DNA from 4 places in the Streptomyces sp. NPDC102402 genome. Region 1 is predicted to be linked to each of the others. Evidence: riboswitches for the same ligand, from Rfam matches in the RefSeq annotation. Region 1 holds a riboswitch; each other region holds the start of a gene.
The links. A riboswitch is a leader RNA that binds a small molecule or an ion and turns the genes downstream of it on or off. The one in region 1 is predicted to bind cyclic di-AMP.

Region 1 (3,612 bases):
ACGGTCCGGTGGAACTCGCCACATGGCGTTACGCCACCGAGCCCGTGAGGCTGGGAGGACAGGACATCGCGGCGGGGGACCCCGTTCTCGTGGTGCTGGCCGCGGCGGACCGGGACCCGGAGCGATTCCAGCATGCGGACACCCTGGATCTCGCGCGGAGTGACAATCAGCACCTCGGATACGGGCACGGCATCCACTACTGCCTGGGGGCGCCGCTGGCCCGTCTGGAGGGCCAGGTGGCGCTGGCGACACTGCTGCGGCGCCTCCCCGACCTGCGGCTTGCCGTGGATCCTGCCGATTTGCGCTGGAGGGGCGGGCTCATCATGCGTGGACTGCGCACGCTTCCCGTGGAGTTCGGAGCCGGACGCCACTCCGAAAAAAGTGACAGCCTGTCAACTCTGTGACTTTCACGTGATCTCCGCTGCATCGACTTGTGACACACGTTCGAGTAGGGCTAGGTTCACCCCTCGACTCACCCGTCACATGTCAGTCACACGGAAGGCAATCCCATGGGCTCCGCGAACGGCAGACACCGTCGCCCTCGCCAGGCACCCGCCATCGTCGTCGCCGCGGGCGTCACGGGATCGGCCATCGCCATCCCGCTGCTCGGCGCGGGCGGTGCGCAGGCCGCCGACGCGACGACCTGGGACAGGGTCGCCGAATGCGAGAGCGGCGGCATGTGGAGTGCGGACCTCGGCAACGGCTACTACGGCGGTCTGCAGTTCTCGCAGGACACGTGGTCGGCCTACGGCGGCACGGCGTACGCGGCACGCGCCGACCTCGCGAGCCGCTCGCAGCAGATAGCGGTCGCGGAGAAGGTGCTGGACGACAAGGGCCCGCAGGCGTGGCCCAGCTGCGCGGTGATCTCCGGTCTCGCCCTGGACGGGTCGCTGCCGGGCGTCGACCCGGGCGGTGAGCCGTCGGCCGAGCCGTCCGCCGGCCCCTCGGACACCGGGACCCCGTCCGGGACTCCCTCGTCCGACGCGTCGGACGAGGCGGAGGGCGCCGACGGCGCCGATGACTCCGGCGACTCCGACGGGTCGGGTGCGAAGGGCAAGGCGAAGGGGGACGAGTCCGACGACGCGTCGGGCAAGGGCGACGAGGCGTCGCCGTCCGCCACTCCGTCGCCCGAGGCCTCCGAGACGTCCGGTGCCTCGAAGGGGGACGGGGCGAAGGGCGGGAAGCACCGCGGCACGCCGGCTCCCGAGGCGAGCGCGGAGCCGGGCCAGGACGGCGGGCGCGAGTCCGGACGCCACGCCTCGCGCGGTGACTCCGACGCGCGCCAGGGCGCCGAGGGGACGTACACCGTCCGCGAGGGCGACAACCTCTGGGCCATCGCCGACACGCAGGGGCTCGCCGGCGGCTGGACCGCGCTCTACGAGACCAACAAGGACGAGCTGGGCTCCGACCCGGACCTGATCCTCCCCGGCCAGAACCTGGACCTCGGTCTCGCGTCGGCCGAGTCGGGCGCCCAGGCGGAGAGCGCCGACGCCAACTGATCGAAAACGGGAAAACACCCCGAAAGCGGGGGCAGTTAAGAGACCTATGTCCACTTATGCGTAAGTGAGACATGGGTCTCTTTGCGTCAACTGGTGCGTCCTGTCCGTCCGGTCCGTCCATATTGGCTCCGACCTGCGGAAACGGTCAGGTGCGACGGACCGTTACGCGCTGATAACCCGTTATGTCCATCTTTGAATGTGGGGGTTGCGTGTGTTTACGGTCGGAGCCGCTCGCACCGCGGGCACCTCCGACCGTCACGCCGAATCCTGCCGTCGGCCGGGGGGTACCGACGCGTAAAGCGCCGTAGGCAGGAGCGGGGGAACCAGGTAAGCGCCGGACCCGGCCGTCGGAAGACGGATGAGGGAACGGCTAGGGGTGGAGCCGTCCGCGGAAGCGGGCGGCCGGGCAACTCACAGGCCCGAACCCGACAGCTCACCTCGTAGGCGTCGGTGAGGAGAACCATGCTGCTTTCCAGCAAGGGCAAGCACCGTCGCCCGTCCAAGGCCGTCCGTATCGCGACCCTGGCCGGTGTCACCGGTGCCGCCGTCGCCGTGCCGCTCATGGGCGCGACCGGCGCCTCCGCCGCCTCCGTCGACACCTGGGACGCCGTCGCCCAGTGCGAGTCCGGTGGCAACTGGTCCATCAACACCGGCAACGGTTACTACGGCGGTCTGCAGTTCTCGCAGTCCAGCTGGGCCGCCGCGGGCGGCACGCAGTACGCCGCCCGTGCCGACCTGGCCACCAAGGGTCAGCAGATAGCCGCCGCCGAGAAGCTCCTCGACCTCCAGGGTCCGGGCGCCTGGGCCTGTGCCGGCGCCGGCGGCCTGACGAACGACGGTGTGGACCCGGGTGTCGACACCGGTTCCGGCCAGAGCGCCGACAAGGCCGAGACGAAGGCCCAGCCGGAGCGCGAGGCCGAGCAGCCCGCCACGCGCAGCGAGAAGCGCACGGCCCCCGAGAAGACCGTCACCACCCCCACCGGCGAGAAGGTCGAGAAGGGCGACGGCGAGTACAAGGTGAAGGCCGGCGACACCCTCAGCAAGATCGCCGACGCGAAGAAGGTCAAGGGCGGCTGGGAGAAGCTGTTCAAGCTGAACGACGACATCGTCGACGACGCGGACATGATCTTCCCGGGGCAGCAGCTCCACCTGAAGTAGCCGGAGACGGCCCGGGGTCCTCCTCCTGCCCCGGAGGCCCGGCCCGGCGCGCAGACCCCCCGCGCGCCGGGCCGGACCGCGTCCGGCACCCGCCGGAAGGAGGCGCCGGGCGCCCGCCGGAAGGGTGCCCGGGCGGGCCCGTCGTGAAGGCGGGCGTTCAACACTTGTGGTTACTGGTCAGTATAATTCTGGACCTTTGCCCGGAATGAGGGCCCTTGGGTCCTTTTTCGTCCCAGGGGACGGGCGGACGGCCGACGGAGCGGGCCGAGGCGGTTAGGCTCGTGGCGCAAGGCCACAGTGACCCTGCACAACCAGTGTCAGATCCCAGAAGGAGATGCCTCGTGCCGTCCATCGACGTCGTCGTAGCCAGGGAAATCCTCGACTCCCGGGGCAACCCCACGGTCGAGGTCGAGGTTGGCCTCGACGACGGCAGCACGGGACGTGCTGCTGTTCCGTCCGGCGCCTCCACCGGTGCGTTCGAGGCCATTGAGCTTCGCGACGGCGACCCCAACCGCTACCAGGGCAAGGGCGTCGAGAAGGCCGTCCTCGCCGTGATCGAGCAGATCGGCCCGGAGCTCGTCGGTTACGACGCCACCGAGCAGCGCCTCATCGACCAGGCGATGTTCGACCTGGACGCCACCGAGAACAAGGGCTCCCTCGGCGCCAACGCTATCCTCGGTGTCTCGCTGGCCGTGGCGCACGCCGCGTCCGAGGCCTCCGACCTCCCGCTGTTCCGCTACCTCGGCGGCCCGAACGCGCACCTGCTGCCCGTTCCGATGATGAACATCCTGAACGGCGGCTCGCACGCCGACTCCAACGTGGACATCCAGGAGTTCATGATCGCGCCGATCGGCGCCGAGTCCTTCTCCGAGGCCCTTCGCTGGGGCGCGGAGATCTACCACACCCTGAAGAAGGTCCTGAAGACCAAGGGCCTCTCCACCGGTCTCGGTGACGA
Region 2 (3,612 bases), on a different contig from region 1:
GCGTACATCCAGGTGATCTTGTGCCGGAGCTGGGTGAGCAGCGCGATGAGGGCAGGGCTGCCCGAGGCCTGGGCCAGCGTCTCGTGGAACCAGCCGCCCAGGGAGCGCAGGTCCTCCCCCTCGCCCCTGCGTACCCGCTCCTGCCCCAGCCTGACCAGGCCGCGGAGCACCTTGAGGTGTGCCTCGCTACGGCGCTGCGCCGCGCGTGCGGCCCCCAGCGGTTCCAGCAGCATCCGGATCTCCAGGAGGTCGGCGGCCTCCTGTTCCGTGGGCTCGGCGACACAGGCGCCTGCGTGGCGGCGGGTGACGACGAACCCCTCGGACTCCAGGGTGCGCAACGCCTCTCGCACGGGGACGCGGGAGACGCCGTAGCGACGCGCGAGCACCTCTTCGGTGAGGCGGCTGCCGCGCTCGAAGACACCGGAGACGATGTCGTCACGGATTGCCGTGCATACCGAATGCGCGGGAATGCGCATGTCCGAACCTCCGCCTTAATCCCCGCGAAACGCGGCTGATCGACGCCTGTTCTGTGACTCTATTGCAACCGGCGGGAATTTCCGATGGCGGGGTGGAATCCATGGATATCTTTTGGCCAGGGAGCAGTTCCGCGAGGGGTCTCGCCGTGCCTCTGTCCGGAGGCACGGCGAAGGCCCCGGCGGTGCCGGGGCCTTCGTCGGAGCGATCTCGTGCGGTGTGGGGTCAGACCTGGACGCCGTGGGCGCGGAGGTAGGCGACGGGGTCCATGTCCGAGCCGTACTCGGGGGTGGTCCGGGCCTCGAAGTGCAGGTGCGGCCCGGTGGAGTTGCCGGTCGAGCCGGAGATGCCGATCTGCTCGCCCGAGCCGACGCTCTGGCCGACGGAGACGCCGATCGAGGAGAGGTGGCCGTACTGGGTGTACGTGCCGTCCTTCATCCTGAGCACGATGTTGTTGCCGTACGCGCCGCCCCAGCCCGCCTCGACGACCGTGCCGGCGCCGACCGCGACGACGGAGGTGCCGGACGCCGCCTGGAAGTCCACGCCGGAGTGGGTGCCGGAGGACCAGAGCGCGCCGCCGGACTTGTAGCCGGTGGTCACGTGCGAGCCGGCGACCGGGAGGTGGAAGGCGTTCAGCCGGGCGCGCTCGGCGGCGCGTGCGGCGCGCGCCTTCTCCTCGCGGGCCTCCTTGGCGCGGGCTTCGGCCTTGCGCTTCGCCTCGGCCTCGGCCTTCGCCTTGGCCTTCGCGGCGGCCTTCGCCTTGGCGACGACCTCGGCCTGGTGCGCCTGCGCCGCGGCCTGGGCGTCGATCTGGGCGGCGAGGTCGGTGTCGAGGGCGACGGTCTGCGTCAGGCCGGTGGAGGAGGCGGTGGCGGCCTCGGAGTCCGCGGCGAGGGCCGGGGACGCGGTGGCGCCGATGACACCGGCGGTGGCCAGGGCGGCGATGCCCGCGACCTCGGCGCTCTTTCGCGTCAGGCGGCTCGGGGCACGGTGCTTCCCGGTGGCACGGATGAACGCCATGGAGGGGCTGGTCCTTTCCTTCCTTCTCGCCTACCGGGTTAGCTGACGGGTTCGGAGCAGGAAGGTCTCCTACGGGCCCCTGAGCCCCGTGTGAGGGTGCAGGGATCCGATTCACCCCAGGGACTTCGTGGGTCCCCGGCTCCCCAGGCTCGCGCCTGACGGGGACTCGGCGATGACTGCCCGGCGCCACGGATGCGGCATTCGTCTGGCGGACAGCCGGGCCGACGCTAGAACGGGCCGCTTTGCCCCGCCAAACGGAACGGGTCTTTTGTCGCACATCCCACAGGATGAACCTGTATTTTCCGCTTAAAACAGACAAAAGGCGGGACCCCGGCGAGAGCGCCCCGCCGGGGTCCCTGATGTGCCGTCATGTCAGCCGGTGACGACCGACACCTCACCGATGCCGAGCGCCTTCACGGGCTCCGCGATCTGTGCGGCGTCCCCGACCAGGACGGTGACCAGCCGGTCCACCGGGAAGGCGTTGACCACGGCGGCGGTCGCCTCGACCGTGCCGGTCCCGGCCAGGCGCGCGTACAGCTCGGCCTGGTAGTCGTCCGGCAGGTGCTGCTCCACCTGGTCGGCCAGCGTGCCCGCGACCGAGGCCGCCGTCTCGTACTTCAGCGGGGCGACACCCACGAGGTTCTGCACAGCGGTCTCGCGCTCGGCGTCGGTGAGCCCTTCGGCCGCCAGGGTGCGCAGGACCTTCCAGAGATCCTCGAGCGCGGGCCCGGTGGACTCCGTGTCGACGGAGCCGCTGATGGCGAGCATCGCTGCACCGGCCGCTCCGGCGGGGGAAGCCGGCGCCGTCGAGCGCAGCACCTGCCCGAAGGCCCGGACGCCGTAGGTGTAGCCCTTCTCCTCACGCAGCACACGGTCGAGGCGCGAGGTGAGCGTGCCTCCCAGGCAGTACGTGCCGAGGACCTGCGCGGGCCACACGCTGTCGTGCCGGTCCGCGCCGATCCGGCCGATCAGCAGCTGCGTCTGTACGGCTCCGGGGCGGTCGACGATGACCACACGGCCGGTGTCGTCGGCGGTGATCGGGGGCACCGGGCGCGTCCGGCCGGCGTTGCCCGACCAGTCCCCGACGGTGTCGGCGAGCAGCGCGTCCAGGTCCACGTCGGTGAGATCGCCGACGACGACCGCCGTCGCCGTGGACGGCCGGACGTGGGCGTCGTAGAAGGCGCGCACGGCCGCGGCGTCGATCCGCCGGACGGTCTCCTCGGTGCCCTGGCGCGGACGCGACATCCGCGCCGTGGCGGGGAAGAGCTCCTTGGACAGCTGCTTGGCGGCCCGCCGGGCGGGGTTGGCCTGCTCGTGCGGGATCTCGTCGAGGCGGTTGACGACCAGGCGCTCCACCTCGTTCTCCGCGAAGGCCGGAGCCCGCAGGGCCTCGGCGACCAGGCCGAGGGCCTTGGCGAGCCGGGAGACCGGGACCTCCAGGGAGACGCGGACCCCCGGGTGGTCCGCGTGGGCGTCCAGCGTGGCGCCGCAGCGCTCCAGCTCCGCGGCGAACTCCTCCGCGGAGTGCTTGTCCGTGCCCTCGGACAGCGCACGCGACATGATCGTCGCCACACCGTCCAGCCCCTCGGGCTCGGCGTCCAGCGGCGCGTCGAGGAAGATCTCCACGGCGACGACCTGCTGGCCGGGGCGGTGGCAGCGCAGCACGGTCAGCCCGTTGGGCAGGGCGCCTCGCTCCGGCGCGGGGAAGGCCCAGGGCCTGGCCTCGCCGGCGGTCGGCTGCGGGTGGTACTCCATCGCTACTCCAGTCACGGCGGCGTCGGTCACTTGTCGGCCCCCTCGTGCGCGTCGGTGCCGTCCGTCTCGTCGGCCTCGTCAGCCGGTTCGACCGGCTCGTACACCAGGACCGCACGGTTGTCGGGGCGCAGATGTGCCCGGGCCGCGGCCTTGACCTCGTCGGCCGTCACGTCCAGCACCCGGCCCACGGCGGTCAGGGCGAGCTGCGGGTCACCGAACAGGACGGCGTACCTGCACAGTTCGTCGGCGCGGCCGGCCACCGTGCCGAGCCGGTCCAGCCATTCACGCTCCAACTGCGCCTGGGCGCGTTCCATTTCCTCGGGAGTCGGGCCCTCCTCGGCGAAGCGGGCCAGCTCCTCGTCG
Region 3 (3,612 bases), on a different contig from region 1:
CTGCTGCGCTACCTCAACATCACCCATGGGGGCCGCCGGCGTGTGGCCCTGGAGGACATCGAGATCGCCGGCGGGGTCATTCGCGCGGGGGAGGGGATCATCGTGCCCAACGACATCGGCAACCGTGACCCCGAGGTCTTCGCCGACCCCGACCGGCTCGACCTCCGGCGCGACGCCCGACGCCACGTCGCCTTCGGTTTCGGCGTGCACCAGTGCCTCGGCCAGCCGCTGGCCCGCATGGAGCTGCAGGTCGTCTACAGCACCCTCTACCGGCGCATCCCCACCCTGCGCCTGGACACGGGCCTGGAGCAGCTGTCGTTCAAGCACGACGGATCCGTCTACGGCGTCCACGAACTGCCCGTGGCCTGGTGACCCCCTCACCCCGACCCTGCCCCACCGCGACACCGACGACGAAGGAGTGCTCATGAAGGTGACCCTCGACCAGGACAGGTGCGTGGCGTCCGGACAGTGCGTGGTCGCCGCCGCCGACGTGTTCGACCAGGACGACGACGGCATCGCGGTACTGCTCGACCCGGCGCCGTCGTCGGCGCGCGCCGACGACGTCCAGCAGGCCGCGGCGGTCTGCCCGGCCCTCGCCATCACGGTCCAGGACTGACACGACCGAGGCCGGGGAGGGCCGTGGCGCACAGCCCTGCCCCGGCGGGGCCGCCGGGGGAGGGGCGGCCTCCCGCTCTGTCTCCCCGGCGGGCCGCTACGGGGACGGGGCGGATATCGCTCGTGGAGCCCCGCCCCCGGGGGCGCGGTGTGCGCGCCGTGGCCCCGAGCGGTGTGCCCGTTCCGTGACTCCGACCGGTAGCGCCCTCCGGCGCCGGGGAGCAACGCAGCCCGCGGGTTGGTCATCCCGAGTCCGCCCGCCGGATCACCCATCTGGAGGCGGCGCCGGACACGGCGCTGGACCTGCTGCGCGCCACGGCCGCCACGACGCACCGTCCGGGGCCTGACGGGCGAAGGGCGCTCAGGGATCCGCCGCACCTGCCCCCCTCGGCGGCGGTCGGCCCGGTGGCCGGGCGGGCGCCTCGGTGTCCCGCCGCGGCCGCCCGTTCCTGCCCTGCTCCCCACCCTGCCCCGTCCGCCCCGCCCCGTGCCGCTCAGTGCGGCCTCCAGCTGAGCTTGCCGCCCCCCACCCAGCGGACGGAGGCCGGGTCATCGAGGTCGTGGACCGGAACGCCGGCCGCTGCGGCGGCCAGCAGGACGTCGGTCACGGCGGTGGCGCGCCCGATCACCTCTCCGTCGATCTCCACGACGCGGAAGGGCGGGTCCCCCGGCTGGACCGGCAGGACGGTGATGCGGGGAGCGGCGGCGTAGGGATTTTCCGTCATAGGCGGATCGGTTCCACACCAACACTCCAGATATGCCGGAGTGGTCCACTGTGGCTCATATGCCCGATTTGGAATGTTTTTAGAAATTAATCCCGTAATCCATAAAAGGCCATTTCGTGCGACCTGGCCCCCTTCGCGCGGGCGCAAATCGCCCGAATCGGACTCCGTGACCAGGGTCACCTCCTGCGTCCCGGACGCGGGTTCGCGGCGGCCGGTTCCCTTCTGCGCCAAGAGAAATGGATGGCGCCGTGTGGGGTGGATTACATGAATTCCCGTGAATTGATCTTGCGGATGAATTGTGATCACCGCGCCAGGCTTGTTCCTTTCCCTATTTCTCGCCTACGGTCACCATCACTCCGGGCGGAACGCCGAATCCTGCCGCCGCCTGGTTACCCGACCACTTCTCGTACGGCAGGAGCGGGGGACCCAAGTAAGCGCCGATCCGGTAACCCGGAGCGGCTCGGGGTGAAGTCGCATCCCTATGCGGCCGGGCATCTCCAGCTCGAACCCGACAGCTCACTTCGCAGGCGACGGAGAGGAATTCAGCATGCCCGAAAACGGTAAGCACCGTCGTTCCAGGACCAGTTCGCTGACCCGCGGCATCATCGCCGTGAGCACGGGCGGAGCCGCACTGGCCCTTCCCCTGATCGGTGCCACCGGTGCCTTCGCCGCCCCGGCCCAGCCGGTGGCCGTGGAAAAGGCCGCAACCTCTACTGCTGTGTCCGGCAAGGGAATTGCCGCGCAGAAGTCGAAGTCCGCCACCTATTCCGTGGCCGTGGGCGACACCCTCGCCAAGATCGCTCGCGAGCATTCCGTGAGCGGTGGCTGGAAGGCCCTGTACGACGGCAACAAGAAGGTCGTCGGCGGAAACCCGGACCTGATTCACCCCGGTCTGAAGATCACCCTTCACGTCAAGAGTGAGAAGAAGTCCGCGGACAAGGCCGAGAAGGCTGAATCCAAGGCGTCCGACCGTGCCGAGAAGAGCTCCGACCGCGCCGACCGTTCGGAGCGCACGAGCACCTCGATCGCCGCTGAGGGTGCGCCCGCAGCGGAGGCCGCTCCCGCGGCCGAGTCGACCTCGTACACGAACGACCTCGACGGCTGGATCAAGGAGTCGCTGGCCGTCATGGCCGAGCACGGCATCCCCGGCACCTACGAGGGCATCCACCGCAACATCATCCGCGAGTCCGCGGGTGACCCCCAGGCCATCAACAACTGGGACATCAACGCGATCAACGGTGTTCCGTCGAAGGGTCTCCTGCAGGTCATCGACCCGACCTTCCAGGCCTACCACGTGCCCGGCACGTCGATGGACAGCTACGACCCGGTCGCCAACATCACGGCCGCGTGCAACTACGCCGCGGACCGGTACGGCTCGATCGACAACGTCTTCGGGGCCTACTGAGCCCTCACGGACGCGGGACCTCTGACAGACGGCATGTGACAGAGGGACAGAGCAGTACTGACGGGTGGTGCGGGTTCGGCGGAACCCACACCACCCGTCAGTCGTGTCCGGAGCCACCGCAGGGCGGCGCCGCCCGCGCGACAGGCCGGTCAAGACCGGGGTGACTGGTCTCGTACAGGTTCGTCGTCCATACTGCCCGCCGTGGAGCAGCGCATAGATTCGAACACTCAGCCCGAGTTCGCCGCAGGGACAGACCCGGCGTACATCCCCGGCCTGACGGCCCCTGCCCCCGCGCGGACGGAGGCGGAAGCGGAAGCGGAGAAGGCGGAGCCCGAGGGGCCCGAGGAGGGCCGGGGCGCCGACGTCGGCGCCCCGCTCGTCAAGGACGCGGCAGAGGAGGCGGTGGACGATTCCACGGCTGCCGACGCCGGGACCCCGGACGCCGAGGAGGTCCAGGACGCCGGAGCGGTGCGCGAGGACGCCGGCGACGAGGACGGACCCGTCTTCGAAGTCAGTGACCGCCGTGGATCCATCAGGGTGGACGCCGAGGGTGTCCGCTTCCGGCTCGACGACCAGGAGGCGGAGTTCGACTGGTCCGAGATCGGCGCGGTCGAGGTCAAGACCGGCCGCTTCGGGCGCCGGTTCACCGTGACCGTCCACCTGTCGAGCCGCCGGTGGTTCAACGCCGAGGTCGAGGCCGGGGCCAGGAGTGAGCTGAAGGGGTGGACGGCGGAGCTCGACGAGGCGTTGGACGCCTACTTCGAAGAGGCCTGACCTCCGCGTCCACGGCCGAGCACCGGGCCGCCCGCCGGCCCGGTGCTCGGCATGCCATGAGGTGGGCTCAGGCTCCGGCGCCGAGCACCACGG
Region 4 (3,612 bases), on a different contig from region 1:
CGTGCGCTGCCCGCGCTGATGGTCTGTGTCGGGGTGGCCGTCGACGTCTGGACCCCGGCCGAGGTCAGCGCCGTGCCGCTCTTCGCCGCCGCCTCGCTGATGGCCGCCCCGTTCTTCTCGCTCGCCGGCACCGTCCGCATCGGGGTCGCCACGCTCCTCGTCGTGTTCGCCATCCGGGTCTCGGACGGCGTGCTCTTCAGGGTCGTGCCGGTCACCGACCTGCTCACGCTGCTCACCGTCGTCGCCCTGTCCCTCGTCATCAACCGGGTCGTGCGACGCGGTAACGAGCAGTTGGCCTCGGCCAGGGTCATCGCGGAGACCGCGATGCGCGCGGTGCTCCCGGTGCCGGACCCGCGGATCGGCGGGCTGCAGGTCGCGGCACGGTACGAGGCCGCCCAGGCGGACGAGTTCGTCGGCGGGGACCTCTTCGCGGTCGCGGACACGCCCTACGGGGTGAGGCTGGTGGTGGGGGACGTACGGGGCAAGGGGCTGGACGCGGTGTCGGCCGTGGCCGTCGTGATCGGGGCGTTCCGGGAGGCCGCCGAACAGGAGCTGTCGCTGGAGGGCGTGGTCCAGCGGCTGGAGCGGGCGCTGGCCCGGGAGACCACGCGGCGGGGCGGGCTCGACTCCATGGAGGGGTTCGTCACCGCCGTCCTCGCGGAGATCCCTGCCGGTTCGGACACCCTGCGGGTCATCAACCGCGGCCATCCGGAGCCGATCGTCCTGCACGCCGACGGGGCGCTCGACGTGCTGGCGCCGACGGAGCCCGCCCTGCCGCTCGGGATGGGGCTGGGCGCGTGGCCGGACCGCTCGGACGAGTGGGCGCTGCCCGCCGGTTCGACCTTCCTGGCGTTCACCGACGGCCTCTCCGAGGCACGGGACGAGAAGGGGGTCTTCTACGACCCGGCGGCCCGGCTGCGCGGCCGGCTCTTCCCGGGGCCCGAGGAACTGCTGTCCGCGCTCACCGACGACGTACGCCTGCACACCGGTGGCCGGTCGACGGACGACTTGGCGCTCCTCGCGGTCGGCCGCCCTTCGCGGGGGCAGCAGGAGCGGCGGACGACGGTGAAGATCGTGGGGAGGGACAGTGACTGACCGTGGCGACAGTCGGTAGTCGAAAGACCTCGCTCCGCATAACATTTGACGCAACGTCAGAAAATGGCGGCTGGATGAGGGGCGCTCAACTCGCCCGTTTGGGACCGTTTGACCCCTGAAAGTCCAGGCCAGAGTCGTGAACGATCTGTTGGAACAGCTTGGAATCGGACCCGGGTGTCTATTAACGTTCGATAACGCAGCGCGGTTGTACCCGCCGTCGCAAGAGACGGCACCGTGCGCAGCGCCGAATTCCGCAAGGGAACCGGGGAACCACCTACATGGGGTGAATCGGGCACCTGTGTCCCGCAAGGGACGAAGGGGCCCGTAGGAGACCTTCCTGCTCCGAACCCGTCAGCTAACCCGGTAGGCGAGAAGGAAGGAAAGGAGTGCGCCCACGTGGCGTCCAATCAGCCTGCCCCCGAGGCCCCGTCATCCTTCAGGACCGGAGGCTTCGGTGATGAGGACAGGACATGGGAGGAATGGAACCCCACCGAGGAGTCCATCCGTCCCGTACGCGGCCGGCATCGCGTAGCCAAGCAGCGCGGTCTCGCCCGTAGCTCCACCGTCCTCGGCGTCGGCGTCATCGCGGCCGTCGGCGCGGGTGGCATGGCCACGGCGCAGAGCAAGCCGCCGGTCTCCATCTCTCTTCCCGATTCCATCGCGGACAACCTCCCCGACGCCAAGTCCCTACCCGGCGTGGGTGCCTTCATGTCCGGCGACTCCGACGCCGACCACGAGACGGTCGCCGCGTCGTCCCCGCTCACCACGGCGGGCATCACCGCCGCCGAGGCCGAGCAGGGCGCCACCGACGCGGGCGAGGCGCTGCGCGCCCGCATCCTCCAGCAGGCCGAGCAGCAGCAGGCCGGAGCCGCTGCCGAGGCCAAGGCGGCCGAGGAGAAGGCGGCGGCGGAAGAGGCCGCGGCCCAGGCGGCCAAGCAGCAGAGCGACGCCGAGGCCGAAGCCGCCGCGAAGAAGAAGGCGGCGGAGGAAGCGGCGAAGAAGAAGGCGGAGGCCGAGCGCCTCGCCAAGCTCGCCGCCAGCTACGCCGTCCCGACCTCCTCGTACACGATCACCTCGACCTTCGGGCAGGCCGGTTCGATGTGGTCCTCCGGCCACCACACCGGGCTGGACTTCGCGGCTCCGACCGGCACGCCGGTCAAGGCCGTGCACGGCGGCACGGTGAAGTCGGCGGGCTGGTCCGGCTCGTACGGCTACCGCACGGTCCTGGAGCTCGACGACGGCACGGAGGTCTGGTACTGCCACCAGTCCTCGATGGACGTCACCGCCGGGCAGAAGGTCACCACCGGCGAGACCATCGGCCGCGTCGGTGCCACCGGCAACGTGACCGGCCCCCACCTCCACCTGGAGATCCACACCGCGGACGGCACGGGTATCGACCCGATGAGCTGGCTGCGCGGCAAGGGCCTCTCGATCTGAGGCCAGGCGCCCTGGACGGCGCACCTCGACCCCGGCGGCCCTGACGCACGACCCCCCGACGTCAGGGCCGTCGGTCTGTCCGGAGCCGTCGGCGTCCGGGGGCCGGGGCAGGGGGTGGGCATCCGGGCTGGGGGCGGGTGTCCGGGGCGCGGGCGTGCGGGCGCGGCCCGCGAAACGGAATAGCCGCCTCAGGCGACTGGTTGATCACGATATGACTTCTCTGCGCCCGCTCGGTTCCTCGAGCCTCCAGGTCTTCCCCCTCGCTCTCGGGGGCAACGTCTTCGGCTGGACGGCCGACGAGGACCGGACCTTCGCCGTCCTCGACGCGTACGTGGCGGCCGGCGGCAACTTCATCGACACCGCCGACTCCTACTCCGCCTGGATCCCGGGCAACGAGGGCGGTGAGTCGGAGACCCTCATCGGCAGGTGGCTGGCGGCCCGTTCCCGCCGCGACGATGTCGTCATCGCCACCAAGGTCGGCGCCCACCCGGCGTACAAGGGGCTCTCGCCCACCACGATCAAGGCGGCGGCCGAGGCCTCGCTGCGCAGGCTCGGCACCGATCACATCGACCTCTACTACACGCACTTCGACGACGAGACGGTCCCCGTCGAGGAGATCGTCACCGCCCTCGACCAGCTGGTGAAGGCCGGTACGGTACGGGAGATCGCGGCTTCTAACATCAGCCCCGAGCGGCTCAGGGCGTCCCTCGACTTCTCCGAGCGCGAGGGTCTCGCCCGTTACGTGGCCCTGCAGCCGCACTACAACCTCGTCTCCCGCGACACCTATGAGGGCGCGCTCCAGGACACGGCGGCCGGTGCCGGGCTCGCGGCCGTCCCGTACTTCGCGCTCGCCTCGGGCTTCCTGACCGGCAAGTACCGGCCCGGAGCCTCCGTCGACAGCGCGCGGGCCGAGGGTGCGGGCAAGCACCTGGAGACCGAGCGCGGGCGCAGGGTGCTCGCGGCGCTCGACAGGATCGCCCAGGAGCACGACGCGGAGATCGCCACGGTCGCCCTGGCCTGGCTGGCCTCCCGCCCGACCGTGGCCGCACCGATCGCCTCCGCCCGGACGGTCGAGCAGCT

Region 2: it holds a riboswitch for cyclic di-AMP, as region 1 does, so the genes downstream of both, ACIRJR_RS01295 (M23 family metallopeptidase) here and ACIRJR_RS30025 (transglycosylase family protein) in region 1, are expected to answer to the same signal.
Region 3: it holds a riboswitch for cyclic di-AMP, as region 1 does, so the genes downstream of both, ACIRJR_RS00735 (transglycosylase SLT domain-containing protein) here and ACIRJR_RS30025 (transglycosylase family protein) in region 1, are expected to answer to the same signal.
Region 4: it holds a riboswitch for cyclic di-AMP, as region 1 does, so the genes downstream of both, ACIRJR_RS35250 (M23 family metallopeptidase) here and ACIRJR_RS30025 (transglycosylase family protein) in region 1, are expected to answer to the same signal.

The regions. Positions count from the first base shown of each region.
Region 1 covers NZ_JBIWKR010000014.1:92,177-95,788, reverse strand. Annotated here, with positions in the region: gene ACIRJR_RS30035 (cytochrome P450) at 1-404, shown strand, start outside; gene ACIRJR_RS30030 (transglycosylase family protein) at 510-1,499, shown strand; cyclic di-AMP (ydaO/yuaA leader) riboswitch at 1,790-1,961, shown strand; gene ACIRJR_RS30025 (transglycosylase family protein) at 1,962-2,657, shown strand; gene eno (phosphopyruvate hydratase) at 2,999-3,612, shown strand, end outside.
Region 2 covers NZ_JBIWKR010000001.1:329,763-333,374, forward strand. Annotated here, with positions in the region: gene ACIRJR_RS01290 (GntR family transcriptional regulator) at 1-476, opposite strand, end outside; gene ACIRJR_RS01295 (M23 family metallopeptidase) at 700-1,494, opposite strand; cyclic di-AMP (ydaO/yuaA leader) riboswitch at 1,507-1,676, opposite strand; gene ACIRJR_RS01300 (M16 family metallopeptidase) at 1,867-3,249, opposite strand; gene ACIRJR_RS01305 (M16 family metallopeptidase) at 3,276-3,612, opposite strand, start outside.
Region 3 covers NZ_JBIWKR010000001.1:181,286-184,897, reverse strand. Annotated here, with positions in the region: gene ACIRJR_RS00750 (cytochrome P450) at 1-372, shown strand, start outside; gene ACIRJR_RS00745 (ferredoxin) at 425-616, shown strand; gene ACIRJR_RS00740 (hypothetical protein) at 1,110-1,340, opposite strand; cyclic di-AMP (ydaO/yuaA leader) riboswitch at 1,697-1,883, shown strand; gene ACIRJR_RS00735 (transglycosylase SLT domain-containing protein) at 1,888-2,745, shown strand; gene ACIRJR_RS00730 (hypothetical protein) at 2,947-3,519, shown strand; gene ACIRJR_RS00725 (SIS domain-containing protein) at 3,587-3,612, opposite strand, start outside.
Region 4 covers NZ_JBIWKR010000024.1:18,339-21,950, reverse strand. Annotated here, with positions in the region: gene ACIRJR_RS35255 (PP2C family protein-serine/threonine phosphatase) at 1-1,095, shown strand, start outside; cyclic di-AMP (ydaO/yuaA leader) riboswitch at 1,328-1,480, shown strand; gene ACIRJR_RS35250 (M23 family metallopeptidase) at 1,492-2,532, shown strand; gene ACIRJR_RS35245 (aldo/keto reductase) at 2,744-3,612, shown strand, end outside.